Regions from separate parts of the Variovorax sp. UC74_104 genome, predicted to be linked through region 3. Evidence: predicted binding sites of a transcription regulator. Region 3 holds the regulator's gene; each other region holds the start of a gene.
What was found. The regulator sigma-54, encoded in region 3, starts transcription at its own class of promoters, with help from an activator protein. The targets are predictions, from matches to a motif close to TGGCANGNAANCTGCTTT.

Region 1 (3,870 bases), 1.6 Mb from region 3:
ACGACCACCGCCATGCCGAAGGCCAGCGGCAGCATCAGCCGCAGGCCTCGGCTGCGCAGCAGGGCCCAGGTGCCCTGTCCCCGGCTCAGGAAGCCGAGGGACACGCCCGAGATCAGGAAGACCAGGTCCATGCGCCACAGGTTCAGGACGCGCATCGGCCATTGCAGCCATTCGGCCGCGTGCGGGCTCTTGAGGTGCCAGGGCCAGTCGGCCACGTAGTACATGCCCACGTGGTACAGGATGACGAAGAGGAAGGCCAGTGCGCGCAGGGCGTCGATGTCGTGGCGGCGGTGGTCGGGTGGGGTTGCGGGATTGGGGTCTGCGGTCATGGGCGGGTTCTCGAAGCGGGAAGGCCGCCATGCTCGGCCGGGCCGCTTCCGCGAGGTGCGGCCAGGGGATGGATCGCCCCCGCTTTGTGACGAGCGGTGGCCGGTTGGGACGAAATCCGGCCCGAACCGGCCGTCCCCGGGGCCTTTTCGCGAAAATTCCCCGCATGGGAGACCCCCGCAAGAACCTGTACGAACGCTACGCGCGGATCCGCCGTCCGCTGGAGGTGGCCTTCTGGATCGTGCTGCTGACGCTGCAGGCCGTGTTCAGCACGATGGTGGCAATCGTCGACATGCGCACGCGCGCCGTGCCCCGGCCCAACTGGGAGGTCGCGACGTGGGAGGTGTCCAGCCACCTGATGCTGCTGCTCCTGGTGCCGGCGCTGGCGATGGTGGAACGCCGGCTGTCGCCGCTGGTGCGCACACACCTGCTGCGCTTCCTTGCCTGGCATGCGGTGGCGAGCTTGGCGTTCAGCGTGGTCCACGTGGTGGGCATGTTCGGGCTGCGGGCGCTGGTGTACGCCATGGCGGGCGAACGCTACGACTTCGGGGGCTGGGTGAGCCAGTGGGGGTACGAGTACCTCAAGGACGTGCGGGTGTACGTGAGCATCGTCTTCGGCATCTGGGCGTATCGGCTGTTCCTGCTGCGGTTGCAGGGGGAGGCGCGAGTGTTGGACGTGCCGGAGGATGGGGCGGTGGCCGCGCCGGCTGTTGCCTCGGGCCCGAACTCGGCGGAGGCGGGGGGATTTGAACCCCCGGCCGCAGAAGCGCTTCCTGCGCCGCCGCCATCGCGCCCCGAGCGCTTCCTGGTCCGCAAGCTGCGCCGCGAATTCCTCATCGCCGCCACCAACATCGACTGGCTCCAGGCCGAGGGCAACTACGTCGGCCTGCACGTCAACGGGCACGACTACCTGCTGCGATCCACGCTGACCGACTTCCTGACCCAGCTCGACCCCGCGCTCTTCGTGCGCGTGCACCGCAGCCATGCGGTGAACCTGGGGCGCATCAAGGAGATCGAGCCGCTGGACGGCGGCGACGCCCGGCTGCACATGCATGACGGCACCACCGTGCCCTGCAGCCGGCGATACAGGGACGCGCTGCGGACAGGCGTCGGCGCGGGCTGAAGCGGTGCGTGGCGGGGCTTGATCGGCCCGCTATTGGTTCATGTCGCACCATCGAAGAGCCTATAGGCACCATTTTTGCTTCATTGGCCGGTCGCGCTGGTTGATTCCGGTGCGACGCACCAATTCAAACCAAAAACCCGCAACAAGCTCCAATGGACGCACTCAAACAGGGCGCAGACGCGCTGTTCATCCTTCTCGGCGCCATCATGGTCCTGGCCATGCACGCCGGCTTTGCCTTTCTGGAACTGGGCACCGTGCGCAAGAAGAACCAGGTCAATGCGCTGGTGAAGATCCTGGTCGACTTCTCGGTCTCGACCATCGTGTATTTCCTGGTCGGCTACGGCGTGGCCTACGGCACGCATTTCTTCGTGAGCGCCACCGAACTGTCGGCAAAGAGCGGCTACGAGCTGGTGAAGTTCTTCTTCCTGCTGACATTCGCGGCGGCCATTCCGGCCATCATCTCGGGCGGCATCGCCGAGCGGGCCAAGTTCTGGCCGCAGCTCATTGCCACGGCGGTGATCGTCGGCTTCGTCTATCCGCTCTTCGAGGGCATCGCCTGGAACAAGCATTTCGGCATCCAGGGCTGGATCGCCTCGCTCACCGGCCACGAGTTCCATGACTTCGCGGGCTCGGTGGTGGTGCACGCGGTCGGCGGCTGGCTGGCGCTGCCGGCGGTGCTGCTGCTGGGCGCGCGGCGCAACCGCTACCGGGGCGACGGCTCGCTGAGCGCGCATCCGCCGTCGAACATCCCGTTCCTGGCGCTGGGCGCCTGGGTGCTGTGCGTGGGCTGGTTCGGCTTCAACGTGATGAGCGCGCAGAGCATCGACAAGATCTCCGGCCTGGTGGCCGTCAACTCGCTGATGGCGATGGTCGGCGGCACGCTGGTGGCGCTGGCCATGGGCAAGAACGACCCCGGCTTCGTCTACAACGGCCCGCTCGCCGGCCTGGTGGCGGTGTGCGCCGGCTCCGACCTGATGCACCCGCTGGGCGCGCTGGTGGTAGGGGGCGTGGCGGGCGGCATCTTCGTCAAGCTGTTCACGCTCACGCAGAACAGGTGGAAGATCGACGACGTGCTGGGTGTGTGGCCGCTGCACGGGCTGTGCGGCACTTGGGGCGGCATCGCGGCGGGCATCTTCGGCACGCAGGCGCTGGGCGGCATCGGCGGCGTGAACGTGTGGGCGCAGCTCATCGGCACGGTGATGGGCGTGGCCTGGGCCGCGCTGGCGGGCGCGGCGGTGTACGGCGCGCTCAAGGCGGTGGCGGGGCTGCGGCTGTCGCAGGAAGAGGAGTACGACGGCGCCGACCTGTCGATCCATCACATCTCGGCGACGCCGGAGCGCGAGGTCAACTGGTAGGCAGTCGGTAGGCGGGCACGCTGCAAGGCCAGCCTGCCTCGGCTATTCTCGGCGCCCCTTCAAACCACCGAGGAGCCGAACCATGACAACAACACCCGCTCGCTGGCTGCGCCAGGGCATCGCCGCGATGGCCGGCAGCCTGCTGATGCTTTTGTTTTCTTCCACGGCGCTGGCCGGCGCGCCGCAGGTCAAGACCCAGGCGCCGGGCTTCTACCGGATGATGCTCGGCGACTTCGAGGTGACGGCGCTCTTCGACGGCACCCTCGACCTCGAGCCCAAGAAGCTGCTCACCAACACCACCCAGGCACAGGTCGGCAAGCTGCTCGACCGCGGCTTCGAGAAGGACGCCGTGCCCACCTCGGTGAATGGCTACCTCATCAACACCGGCAGCAAGCTGGTGCTGGTCGACACCGGCGCCGGCGGCCTCTTCGGCCCCACGCTTGGCAACCTGCAGGCCAACCTCAAAGCCGCCGGCTACCAGCCGGAGCAGGTCGACGACGTGCTCATCACCCACATGCACGGCGACCACGTCGGCGGACTGGTGCAGGACGGCAAGCTGGTCTTTCCCAACGCCACCATCCACGCCGGGCAGGAAGACGCCGACTTCTGGCTGAACAAGGCCAACCTGGAGAAGGCCTCGGCCGAGATGAAGGGCTTCTTCCAGGGCGCGATGGCCTCGCTCAACCCGTACGTGGAAGCCGGCAAGTTCAAGGGCATGAAGGGCGGCACCGAGCTGGCCCCCGGTATCAAGGCCGTGCCCGCCCACGGCCACACGCCCGGCCACAACATCTACGTCGTCGAGTCCAAGGGCCAGAAGCTGGTGCTGTGGGGCGACCTGATGCACGTGGCGGCGGTGCAGTTCGCGCAGCCGCAGATCACCATTTCGTTCGACGTCGACTCCAAGCCCGCGGCGGCCGAGCGCAAGAAGGCATACGCCGATGCCGCCAAGGGCCGCTACCTGGTCGGCAGCGCACACCTGCCGTTCCCGGGGCTGGGCCACGTGCGGGCCGAGGGCAAGGGCTACGTCTGGGTGCCGGTGGACTACCAGCAGGTGCGATGAGCCGC
Region 2 (3,870 bases), 1.4 Mb from region 3:
GAGGACAGCGCCGAACAGCCCGTGAATGCGGTCGCGGCGAACAGGGGCGGCAGCAGGAAGCGTGAAACCCGGGCGGGCCAGTATGGAAGGGGCATCGCGCCATACTATGCCCCCGGCGCGCGCACGCGGTGCCGTCCGCCGCCGCTTTTCCCTGTCGTCCCTTCTTCCGGTCCGTGCTTTCCCGTTATCCCGTTCGCGTGCTGGCCACGCTGCTGCTCGCGCTCGCTGCCGCGGGCGTCTGCCTCGCGCTGCGCACCCCGCTGCCCTGGATGATCGGCCCGCTGCTCGCGGTGTCGCTGGCCTCGATCGCAGGCGCGCCCACCGCCAGCTTCACGCCGCTGCGCAACGTGGGGCAGTGGACCATCGGCACCGCGCTGGGGCTTTACTTCACGCCGCACGTGGTCGGGCTGGTGGCCAGCGTGTGGTGGGCGATCGTGCTGGCGATCGCGTGGGCGCTGCTGCTGGGTGTGGGCTTCGGACGCTGGCTGCACGCGATGCATGCGGGGCGCATGCCGCATGTACCGGATCGATCCATGAGAGCCACGACTTACTTCTCCGGCGCCATCGGCGGCGCGTCGGAGATGACGCTGATGGCCGAATCGGCCGGCGCGCGTACCGATCTCGTGGCCGTCGGCGCACAGCCTGCGGCTGGTGGTGGTGACGGTGACCATCCCTTTCGCGATGCAGTGGAGCGGGCTGCACGGGCTGGAGATCAACCCGCCCGGCGTGCGGGAAGTGAACCCGGGCGGCCTTGCGCTGCTGGCAGCGGCGACGGGCATCGGCGCCCTGGCGATGCGCGCGCTGAAGCGCACCAACCCGTGGTTCATCGGGCCGCTGCTGGTGGCGATGGGCTTCACCATCGCGGGCCAGTCGCTGTCGGCCGTGCCCGCTTGGATGTCGAACACGGCGCAGCTGGTCATCGCCGTGAGCCTGGGCGTGCGCTTCAGCCGGGAGTTCCTGCACACGGCGCCGCGCTGGCTGGGCTCGGTGGTGCTGGGCACCTTCGGCATGCTGCTGCTCTGCGCCGCGGTGGCGTGGCTGCTGGCGTGGGCGACAGGGCTGCATCCGGCCACGATGATCCTGGGCACCTCGCCCGGCGGCATCGCCGAGATGTCGATCACCGCCAAGGTGCTGCAACTGGGCGTGCCGGTGGTCACGGCCTTCCAGGTCTGCCGGCTGGTGGCGGTGCTGCTGATCGTGGGGCCGATGTTCCGGTGGATCTACCGCTGAGGGCGCCGCGGGATGGCAAGACATGAAAAAAGCGCCCCTCGGGGCGCTTTTTGGTGATCTTTCGGGAAGCTGGCCGGATCGGGCTCAGTGCACCAGAACCGGGGTGTGCGCCAGTTCGGCGTAGCCCTCGAGCGTGTCTTCGACTTCTTCCTGCGTGGGGGTATTGAGCTGCCACGCGGCGATCTGCTGCTGGAACAGTTCGGCCCAGGAGCCGTCGAGGTAGACCTCCTTGCCCGATCGCTTGTCCACGATCTCGAAGCCATGGCGCTCCAGGACCGGCATGTTCGGCTGCGCGGGCGCGTCGCCCTCGTTGGGCTGCACGTGCACGACGACGAAAGACTCCGAGTCATAAAGCATGTTCATGGCGGGCCCTGTGAGAATGTCGATGGCGTTCATGGGGGTTAGATAGCAATCAACGCGCCAGTTTCAAGATAGGTTGTCTATCTGTAAAACCAACTGGCTAATTGGCATATCCCTGGCTCCTTTCGCTTCGTTAGTGTGACTTTCTCCTCAATTGGGCGGGCCTGAAGGCAGGGGTTTGCGCAACTGGGCGTCAGCGAAGTCCCCGTTGGTCTCGGTTTGCTTGATCCGAACGGGTAGATACCCGTATTCCGGGGCCAGCCAGAGCTCCAGTTTCCGGTCGAAGGCCTTGCGCGGGTCGCGCGTGAGCTTGCGGGCGGTGAATTCGCCGGCCGGCAGGCTGAGTTTTTCCTCCTCTCCGACCACGAAGACCCAGACATCGGCGTCCCGAGGGCCCACGGTCTGCACCGAGATCCTGGTGCCGGCGGGATAGCGCTGCGGGCTGGCCGCCAGCAGGCCGCCGAGCTGCATCATCACGCTCATGCGGTCCTGCGCGCCCGGCAGCAGCGGCACCGGGGGCGCGTTGTTGCTGAAGACGATCTGGTTCTGGTCGCGCACGAAATGCGACGCCACCTCGGACTTGCGGCTTTCGGAGTACCGCTCCGGCTCCAGGCCCGAAGGGCCGATGCGCCCCGTGCTGTGCCAGTTGAGCAGGGTGAAGAACACGGCCTTGAGCGTCAGCCGGCCGTCGTAGCGGGTGCCGTCCTGCAGCCAGACCAGCTCGCCGAACACGCCGCGCTGGGGGGATGAGCCACTCTGTCCGGTGGCCTCGAAATCCAGCGTGACCGAGCCCGGGATCTTCATCGCCTGCGTGCCGGCGATGGTGCCCGAGGCCTCGCCCCCGGCCGCCGCCTGCGTGCCGGTTCCGCTGCCACCGGAAGGCGATGTCGCCCCAGCTGGCGCGCTGGCCGCCGCTTCGGGCGGTGTTGCTCCTGAATCGGTAGCGGCCTGGGCCGTCAGATTGGGCGTTTCAGGCGTGGGCGTCGCGGCTGCCTCAGGTTCGGGCGATGGCTCGGCGGGGGCCGGCTTCGGTGCGGGCTTCGGTTTGGGCACCGAGGCTTCGCGCGGCCGTTTGGGCTTCGGGGGCGGCGCGGGCTTCGCTTCGGCCGGTGCGGCCGCCGGTGCAGGCGCTTCGGCGGCCGGCGGCGCGATCACGATGGTGCGCGTGCTGAACTTGTTCGCCAGCGGCGAGGGCTCCGGGCCGATGGCCATCGGCGCCAGCCCGAGCAGCAGCACGTGGACCAGCCCCACCAGCAGCGTCAACCCGATCAGCACCCGCCACGACGGACGCCCCGGCAGGCCGGGAGGCAGCGACGGCGAGGAAGAAGGGGCGACGAGCGTCGGCATCGGTATGTGGAGTGGGGCGCCGGCCCGGAGGTTCACCAAAGACCACCTCGGTAAACTGCCGCCCGTCCAACCAGTTTAAGTGGGAGCGGCGACCGGTCCGTGCCGGCGGCCCGCTCCAGTCCTCACGCACGCACGCACCGCATCATGAAACTAGCCACCCTGAAGGACGGCTCGCGCGACGGCCAGCTCGTCGTCGTCTCGCGCGACCTCACGCTCGCCCATTACGCCACCGGCATCGCCAACCGGCTGCAGCAGGTGCTGGACGACTGGGGCTTCATGAGCCCGCAGCTGCAGGACCTGTACGCGAATCTCAACGCCGGCCGCGCGCGCCACGCCTTTCCCTTCGACCCCTCGATGTGCATGGCCCCGCTGCCGCGCGCCTACCAGTGGGCCGACGGCTCGGCCTACATCAACCACGTGGAACTGGTGCGCAAGGCGCGCAACGCCGAGGTGCCCGAAAGCTTCTACACCGACCCGCTGATGTACCAGGGCGGCAGCGACGACTTCCTCGGCCCGACCGACGACGTGGTCGTGCCCAGCGAGGCCATGGGTATCGACTTCGAGGCCGAGATCGCCGTCGTCACCGGCGACGTGCGCATGGGCGCCACGCCCGACCAGGCGCTCGACGGCATCCGCCTCGTGATGCTGGCCAACGACGTGAGCCTGCGCAATCTCATCCCGGCCGAACTCGCCAAGGGCTTCGGCTTCTTCCAGAGCAAGCCCGCCACCGCCTTCAGCCCCGTGGCCGTCACGCTCGACGAGCTCGGCGAGGCCTGGCAGCACGGCCGCGTGCACCTCGCGCTGCAAAGCAGCTGGAACGGCCGCAAGGTCGGCATGTGCGACGCCGGCCCGGAAATGACCTTCCACTTCGGCCAGCTCATCGCCCACATCGCCAAGACGCGCAACGTGCGCGCCGGCAGCATCGTCGGCAGC
Region 3 (3,870 bases):
CGACGAGAGCCAGGGCGCGCTGATCGTCTACGACCAGAGCAACGACACCTACACCGTCAACGGCTCCACCGTGCCGCCGAACACCGCCGTCAACGCTTCGGCGCCGGGCGGACGCGTCAGGACCATCCTCACCCCCAAGGCAGCAACCGCCACCGCGCCGGCCGCGGGCGCCTCGGCCCCGGCCGGTGGTGCGAAGGCACCGCCGCCGGCAGCCACCCCGGCACCGGGCAAGGGCCTGCGCCCGAGCACCACGCTCGGCAGTGACCAGGGAGACACGCGCAAGTGATCGAATCCGCAGGAACCCAGGACGCCGGCGGCGCACCGGGCAGCCGCCTGGTCGCGCGCGGCCTGAAGAAGAGCTACGGCAGCCGCACGGTCGTGAAGGACGTCTCGCTCGACGTGCAGAAGGGCGAAGTCGTCGGGCTGCTGGGCCCCAACGGCGCCGGCAAGACCACTTCGTTCTACATGATCGTGGGCCTGGTGCGCGCCGATGCCGGCGACATCACCATCGACGGCGAGCCGATCGCCCACATGCCGATCCACCGCCGCGCCCGCATGGGCCTGAGCTACCTGCCGCAGGAAGCTTCCATCTTCCGCAAGCTCACGGTCGAGGAGAACGTGCGCGCCGTGCTCGAGCTGCAGATGGAGCCCGACGCGAACGGCAAGATGGCGCCGCTGTCGAAGCCGCACATCGAGGAGCGCCTGTCCGAGCTACTGGCTGACCTGCGCGTCGACCACCTGCGCGATTCGCCGGCGCTCGCGCTGTCGGGCGGCGAGCGCCGCCGCGTCGAGATCGCGCGCGCCCTGGCCACGCAGCCGCGCTTCATCCTGCTGGACGAGCCCTTCGCCGGCATCGACCCGATCGCGGTGATCGAGATCCAGCGGATCATCAGCTTCCTGAAGGAGCGCGGCATCGGCGTGCTCATCACCGACCACAACGTGCGCGAGACGCTGGGCATCTGCGACCACGCCTTCATCATCAGCGACGGGCATGTGCTGGCACAAGGCACGCCTTCGGAGATCGTCGACAACGCCGAGGTACGCAGGGTGTACCTGGGCGAGCACTTCCGCATGTAAGGCGCGGGGGCGGTTTCCACCATGAAGCAAGGGCTATCCCTTCGCGTTTCGCAGCATCTGGCGCTCACGCCGCAGCTGCAGCAGTCGATCAGGCTGCTGCAGCTCTCCACGCTCGAACTGAGCCAGGAGGTGGAGCAGATGCTCGACGAGAACCCGTTCCTCGAGCGCACCGCGGAAGAAGCCGCGCGCGAGGAATTCGGGCTCGACACGGCCGACGCGCCGGTCCCCCGCGATGACGGCGGCGAAGGCGAGGGCGACTTCGCCTCCCCGGCCGCCAGCAGCAGCACGAGTTCGTCCGCCGAGAGCGCCTCCACCGCTGACTCCGACGGCCCCGCCGCCGAGATCTCCGAGCGCGAGCCCGACTGGGAGGGCGACGGCACCGTCGACATGGCGCCCGACGACAGCGAATGGGGCAGCGACGCGCCCGCGCGCCAGAACAACCTGGGCGACGACGAGCGCGCCGACGCCACCGAGCTCGCGCGCAGCCAGGAGTCGCTGCAATCCTTCCTGCACCGCCAGGCGCTGAGCCTGCGCCTGAACGAGAACGACAGCGCCGCGCTGCGCTTCCTGATCGAATCGCTCAACGACGACGGCTACCTCGAGGACTCGCTGCCCGCGCTGGCCTCGGGCCTGGCCGGCGACGACAACGACCAGTTCGACGACCTGGTGCATCACTTCCAGGTGGCGCTCGGCCTGCTGCAGAGCCTGGAGCCCGCTGGCGTGGGTGCGCGCGACCTCGGCGAGTGCCTGAGCATCCAGCTGCGCGCCATGGCCAGCGACGACGAGACCGAGGAAGAGGAACTGGTCCGCAAGACGGCGCTGGCCATCTGCAAGCAGCCCATGGAGCTGCTCGCGCGCCGCGACTTCAAGCGCCTGGCCACGCTCACCCGCAGCAGCGAGGAGCTGGTGCGCTCGGCGCTGCAGGTCATCGCGCGGCTGGAGCCCAAGCCGGGCCGGCGCTTCGTCGACGTCGAGCGCAACGTCATCATTCCGGACGTGATCGTCACCAAGACCGGCCGCGGCACCAACGTGAAGTTCCGCGTGATGCTCAACCCCGACGTGATGCCGCGCCTGCGCGTGCACGACATCTACGCCGGCGCGCTGAAGTCGCACAAGGGCGAGGGCAGCCAGGCGCTGTCGCAGCGGCTGCAGGAGGCGCGCTGGTTCATCAAGAACATCCAGCAGCGCTTCGACACCATCCTGCGCGTGAGCAACGCCATCGTCGAGCGGCAGAAGAGCTACTTCGTGCACGGCGAGCTCGCCATGCGCCCGCTGGTGCTGCGCGAGATCGCCGACGAGCTGGGCCTACACGAATCGACCATCTCGCGCGTGACCACCGCCAAGTACATGGCCACGCCCTTCGGCACGGTCGAGCTCAAGTACTTCTTCGGCTCGGCGCTGGGCACCGAGACCGGCGGCAATGCGTCGAGCACCGCGGTGCGCGCGCTCATCAAGCAGTTCGTCGGCTCCGAGAGCGTGAAGAAGCCGCTGTCGGACAGCCAGATCTCCGAGATGCTGAAGGAGCAGGGCATCGAGTGCGCGCGCCGCACCGTCGCCAAGTACCGCGAGGCGCTGCGCATCGCGCCCGCCAACCTGCGCAAAGCCTTGTAATTGGTACACCCCCAGGCTATGCGCACTTCGTGTCGCTTCGCCAACCCCCTTGCAGGGGGCAACACCTGCGGCCCGGCTGAGCCGGTTCCGCGGTGTTCCTTGAATGGATCCGGGTGGCGTTTGGGCATGGCTGTGGTGCTCGCCATGGTCGTGCTGTTTGTCGCCGGCTGCGCCACGCTGCCCGACGAGGCGCCGCGCACGCCGACCAAGGCCATCGCCGTCTCGGCCGACACCGCCTTGGGCAAGATCGCGCTGGCCTCGCAGCCCGACCCCGACCTGAGCGGCTTCCGCCTGATGCCCGGCGGCGACTTCGCCTTCGACACCCGCATCCAGCTGGCCCGCCGCGCGCAGCGCACGCTGGACGTGCAGTACTACCAGATCGAGAACGACGAGACCGGCCGCTACCTGCTGCGCACCCTGCGCGACGCCGCCCAGCGCGGCGTGCGCGTGCGGCTCTTGATGGACGACCTCTACACCTCCGGCGAAGACGAACTGCTGCTGGGCTTCGCCGCCACGCCCAATGTGGAGCTGCGCCTGTTCAACCCCTTCCCGGCCGGCCGCGGCAGCCTGCTGAAGCGCTTCACGGCCTCGCTCTTCGACTTCAGCCGCGTCAACCGCCGCATGCACAACAAGCTGTTCATCGCCGACGGCGCGATGGCGGTGGCGGGCGGGCGCAACATCGGCAACCAGTACTTCAGGCGCACGGCGGGCGAGAACTTCATCGACCTCGACACCTTCGTCACCGGCGCGCTCATTCCCCGCCTGGGCAGCCTGTTCGACCAATACTGGAACAGCGTCTACGTGCGGCCGATCCAGTCGGTGGTGGGCAGCGGCCTCTCGCGCGAGGAGCTGCAGCAGCGCTTCGAGCTCGCCACCGGCCCCGACACCACGCCCCCGCCGCCCAGGCCCGCGCCCAACGACCTGCTGGGCTACAGCCCGATGGCCGAAGACCTGGACGCCGGCAAGCTCGGCCTGATCTGGACCACCGCCGAGGCGTATGCCGATTCGCCCGAGCGCGTGATCGGCAAGACCGCTTCCTACGGCGGCGTGCCGCTGCTCGACGTCGACAGCGTGCGCTACAACGTGGTCGAGCAGATGCGCCGCGCCCGCTCGGAAGTGACCATCGTCTCGCCCTACCTGATCCCGGGCCCCTCGGGGCTGGAGGTGATGCGCGAGATCCGC
Region 4 (3,870 bases), 380 kb from region 3:
TGCCGCTCGACGTGGCGCTGGACGTGGACAACCATTTCCGCGAGTTCCCGCGCCAGGCCATTCCGCGCGCGCGGATCTTCTCGCGCTACGTGGCTCTGCTCGAACACGTCGTGGCGCAGCAGTACGACCGCATCGTGATCGTGGCGCACAGCCAGGGCACGGTGATTTCCACGGAACTGTTGCGCTACCTGCAGCACCGCGCGCAATGGCAGGCCGATGCCGGCATCGACGATCGCGTCACGCGGCTGTGGCCGCAACTGCAGGGCAAGGTCCACCTGCTGACGGCGGGTTGCCCGCTGCGGCAGCTGTACGCGGCGCGCTTTCCTCTTCTCTACGAATGGGTGGGCCGGACCACGACGCCGGGCAACAGCGGCCCGCTCGCCTCCGACGTCGGCGCGAGCCGCTGGATCAACCTGTACACCACCGGCGACTACGTCGGCCGCTGGCTGTGGTGCGATCCGCCCCCGGCGATCGACACGGTGGGCGGCCATGCGACGCTGTGGAACCCGGCGCCGGCCTTCACGGCGGCGCCGGGCGGAACGGAGCACGACGTGTGCATGGGCATCGGCGCGCACACGCACTACTTCGAGCAGGGCGGGACCTATGCGGCGCGGTGGATCGATTCTCTGGTGAGCTGAAGGCCGGGCCGGTGAGCCTTTCCTTCTTCTTCCTTTTTCCTTCTTCTAGGCGTCTAGGCGGCCCCGCGCAACGCCCGCCGGTACTGCACCGCTTCAGCCAGATGCCCCACCTGCACCGCCTCCGACGCAGCCAGGTCCGCAATCGTCCGCGCCACCTTCAGCGCCCGGTGCGTGCTGCGCGCGGACCAGCCCAGCTTGGCCGCCGCGTTGAACATGAATGCGCGCGCCGCGTCGTCGAGTGCCGCGTGCCGGTCGATGGCCGCGCCGTGCAGCGACTGGTTGGCATGGCCCTGGCGCTGCACTGCTCGTTCGCGCGCGGCGACGACGCGTTCTCGGATGCTGTCGGTCGGCTCGCCGGCGGGCGCTTCGAGCAGCAGCTGGGCCGAGACCGGCGGCACTTCGATGTGCAGGTCGATGCGGTCGAGCAGCGGGCCGCTGAGCTTGCCCTGGTAGCGCGACACCTGCTCCGGCGTGCAGCGGCAGGGCCTCGATGACGAGCCCAGATAGCCGCAGGGACAGGGGTTCATGGCCGCGACGAGCTGGAAGCGCGCCGGGAACTCGGCGCGCCGCGCGGCGCGGGCGATGGTGATCGTGCCGGTCTCCAGTGGTTCGCGCAGTGATTCGAGCGCGGATCGGGCGAACTCGGGAAACTCATCGAGGAAGAGGACGCCGTGGTGCGCGCGCGAGATTTCTCCGGGGCGCGGCGGGGAGCCTCCTCCGACCAGCGCCACCGCGCTCGCAGTGTGGTGCGGCGCACAAGTGGGCCTCACGCGCCAGCGCTCGGTCGCGAAGCGCCCGCCCAGGCTCGCCACCGCGGCGCTTTCCAGCGCCTCGTCGATGTGCATCGCAGGCAGCAGGCCGGCGAAGCGCTGGGCGAGCATCGACTTGCCCGAGCCCGGCTCGCCCACCATCAGCAGGCTGTGGCCGCCTGCCGCGGCGATCTCGAGCACACGCTTGACGCCGGTGTGGCCCTTGACTTCGGCGAGGTCGGCGTAGCGGGGCGGGTTCGTGTCGGGCGCGGCGTTGATGCGCGCCCACCCGTCGTCCGTGGTGTCGGGCAACTGGGAGGCTTCCTCGTCGGTCGCCACGAACTGGCGCACCACGTCCAGCAGGTGCTTCGCGCCGTACACCTCGCCGCCCGGGACCAGCGCGGCCTCCTGTGCACTTTCCAGGGGCAGCACCAGCCGCGTCGCGACGCCGCGCGTGTGCAGCGCCAGCGCCATGGCCAGCGCACCGCGGACGGGCCTGAGCTCGCCCGACAGCGAGAGCTCCCCGGCGAATTCGTGGCCGGCGAGCTTCGCGTTGTCGATCTGGCCGCTGGCCGCGAGGATGCCCAGGGCGATGGGCAGGTCGAAGCGTCCGGAATCCTTCGGCAGGTCGGCCGGGGCCAGGTTGACCGTGATGCGCTTGTTGTTGGGGAATTCCAGCCCCGCGTTCTGAAGCGCCGAGCGCACCCGCTCGCGCGCCTCCTTGACCTCCGTTTCGACCAGGCCGACTAGCGTGAAGCTCGGCAGGCCGTTCGCAAGATGCACCTCTACCGTGACACTGGCCGCTTCAAGACCCAGCAAGGCGCGGCTTTGCACCAAAGACAGTCCCATTTTTCTCCCTCTCCCCAAGATGGTGCGCACTTTTTGGGCATTCCCGCGGTGGTGCGGCGCACCGTGCATCTGCAACCACTCGCAACAGGGGTTGTAACGATTTGGCTCTCAACCGCGGCGGGGCGAGGGCTGCGAGGGCCGGGATTCGTGCACTTTGGCACGCTCCCTGCTTTGAGCCCCTCGGTCCCACAACACACCTTCGAGGAGTTCCCTGATGACGCACCGTACCGCCGCCCAGGCGCTGATCGTTCTGGCCACCGCATTGACCGCGTCCGGCGCGGCCCTGGCGCAGACTGCAACGACCGACGCCGCAGCAGCACCGGCTGCGGCTCCCGCTCCGAACCTCACGGGCAATGTGTCGATCACCACGAACTACAAGTTCCGTGGCCAGGACCAGGACATGATCGGCAAGAACGACTACGCCAAGACCAAGGGCTTCAAGCCCGCGATCCAGGGCGGCCTGGACTACGCCTTCGGCGACAGCGGCTTCTACGTGGGCAACTGGAACTCCAGCGTCAACTGGCTCAAGGGCAACAGCATCGAGATGGACGTCTACGGCGGCTACAAGTTCAAGGCCGGCCCGCTGGACATGGACGTGGGTGCGCTCACCTACATCTACCCGGGCAACTCCGCCGGCAACACCACCGAGCTGTACGTCGGCGCCACCTACGCGAACGACAGCTTCGGCTCCTTCACCGCCAAGTACTCGCACACCGTGTCGAAGGACTACTTCGGCTACGCCGGCAACAAGGCCGGCTCGGGCCTGAAGGGCACGAACACCGGCTACCTGAACCTGTCGTACAGCAAGGAGATCGTGCCCAAGGTCACGCTCAAGGCAGCCGTGGGCTTCACCAACATGTCCAGCGACATCCGCAGCCTGGGCTACAAGAGCTACGTCGACTACAACATCGGCGCGAGCTACGACTTCGGCAACGGCCTGTCGCTGACCGGCTCGGTGCAGGGCGCCAACAAGAAGAACTCGTACCTCGCGGTGAGCAACCCGGGCGTCGACTACGGCTTCGGCACCTTCGGCACGACCTACTACTCGCCGAACAAGGCCCGCTTCATCGTCACGCTGACGAAGACGCTGTAATCCGCACTACAACGAGGCGCGGCCCAAGCTGCCGCGCCACTTCATTTCCATCCGAAGGAGAAAACTCATGAAGCTGGTCACAGCCATCATCAAACCGTTCAAGCTCGACGAAGTGCGCGAAGCGCTGTCGGCCATCGGCGTGCAGGGGATCACCGTCACCGAGGTGAAGGGTTTCGGCCGCCAGAAGGGCCACACGGAGCTCTACCGCGGCGCTGAATACGTGGTCGACTTCCTGCCCAAGGTCAAGATCGAAGCGGCCGTCTCCGACGACCTCGTCGATCGCGTGATCGAGGCGGTGGAAGGCGCTGCACGCACCGGCAAGATCGGCGACGGCAAGATCTTCGTCTACAACCTCGAACAGGTCGTTCGCATCCGCACCGGCGAAACGGGCCGCGAAGCCCTCTGATCGAGTCCTGGCCCGAAAGAACAACGACTATGAAAAAACTGCTTGTCTCTCTTGCGCTCGGTTTGAGCGTGCTGGCCGCCGGTACCACCGGCTTCGCGCAGACTCCCGCCGCGGCAACGGCCGAGGCTCCGGCCG

Region 1: ACHMXA_RS13755 (ammonium transporter) is a predicted target of sigma-54. The motif match lies at 1,515-1,532, and genes of this name have one in related genera.
Region 2: ACHMXA_RS00105 (DUF3567 domain-containing protein) is a predicted target of sigma-54. The motif match lies at 1,636-1,653, and genes of this name have one in related genera.
Region 4: ACHMXA_RS04845 (TorF family putative porin) is a predicted target of sigma-54. The motif match lies at 2,392-2,409, and genes of this name have one in related genera.

The regions. Positions count from the first base shown of each region.
Region 1 covers NZ_CP171978.1:2,956,819-2,960,688, forward strand. The annotation lists gene ACHMXA_RS13745 (acyltransferase family protein) at 1-329, opposite strand, end outside; gene ACHMXA_RS13750 (LytTR family DNA-binding domain-containing protein) at 494-1,450, shown strand; gene ACHMXA_RS13755 (ammonium transporter) at 1,603-2,805, shown strand; gene ACHMXA_RS13760 (MBL fold metallo-hydrolase) at 2,888-3,865, shown strand.
Region 2 covers NZ_CP171978.1:20,807-24,676, reverse strand. The annotation lists gene ACHMXA_RS00115 (ChaN family lipoprotein) at 1-95, opposite strand, end outside; partial or broken gene ACHMXA_RS00110 (AbrB family transcriptional regulator) at 174-1,230, shown strand; gene ACHMXA_RS00105 (DUF3567 domain-containing protein) at 1,315-1,593, opposite strand; gene ACHMXA_RS00100 (DUF3108 domain-containing protein) at 1,741-2,937, opposite strand; gene ACHMXA_RS00095 (fumarylacetoacetate hydrolase family protein) at 3,082-3,870, shown strand, end outside.
Region 3 covers NZ_CP171978.1:1,378,184-1,382,053, forward strand. The annotation lists gene lptA (lipopolysaccharide transport periplasmic protein LptA) at 1-286, shown strand, start outside; gene lptB (LPS export ABC transporter ATP-binding protein) at 283-1,077, shown strand; gene rpoN (RNA polymerase factor sigma-54) at 1,099-2,688, shown strand; gene ACHMXA_RS06545 (phospholipase D family protein) at 2,815-3,870, shown strand, end outside.
Region 4 covers NZ_CP171978.1:1,003,016-1,006,885, forward strand. The annotation lists gene ACHMXA_RS04835 (hypothetical protein) at 1-638, shown strand, start outside; gene ACHMXA_RS04840 (YifB family Mg chelatase-like AAA ATPase) at 692-2,236, opposite strand; gene ACHMXA_RS04845 (TorF family putative porin) at 2,451-3,329, shown strand; gene glnK (P-II family nitrogen regulator) at 3,397-3,735, shown strand; gene ACHMXA_RS04855 (ammonium transporter) at 3,765-3,870, shown strand, end outside.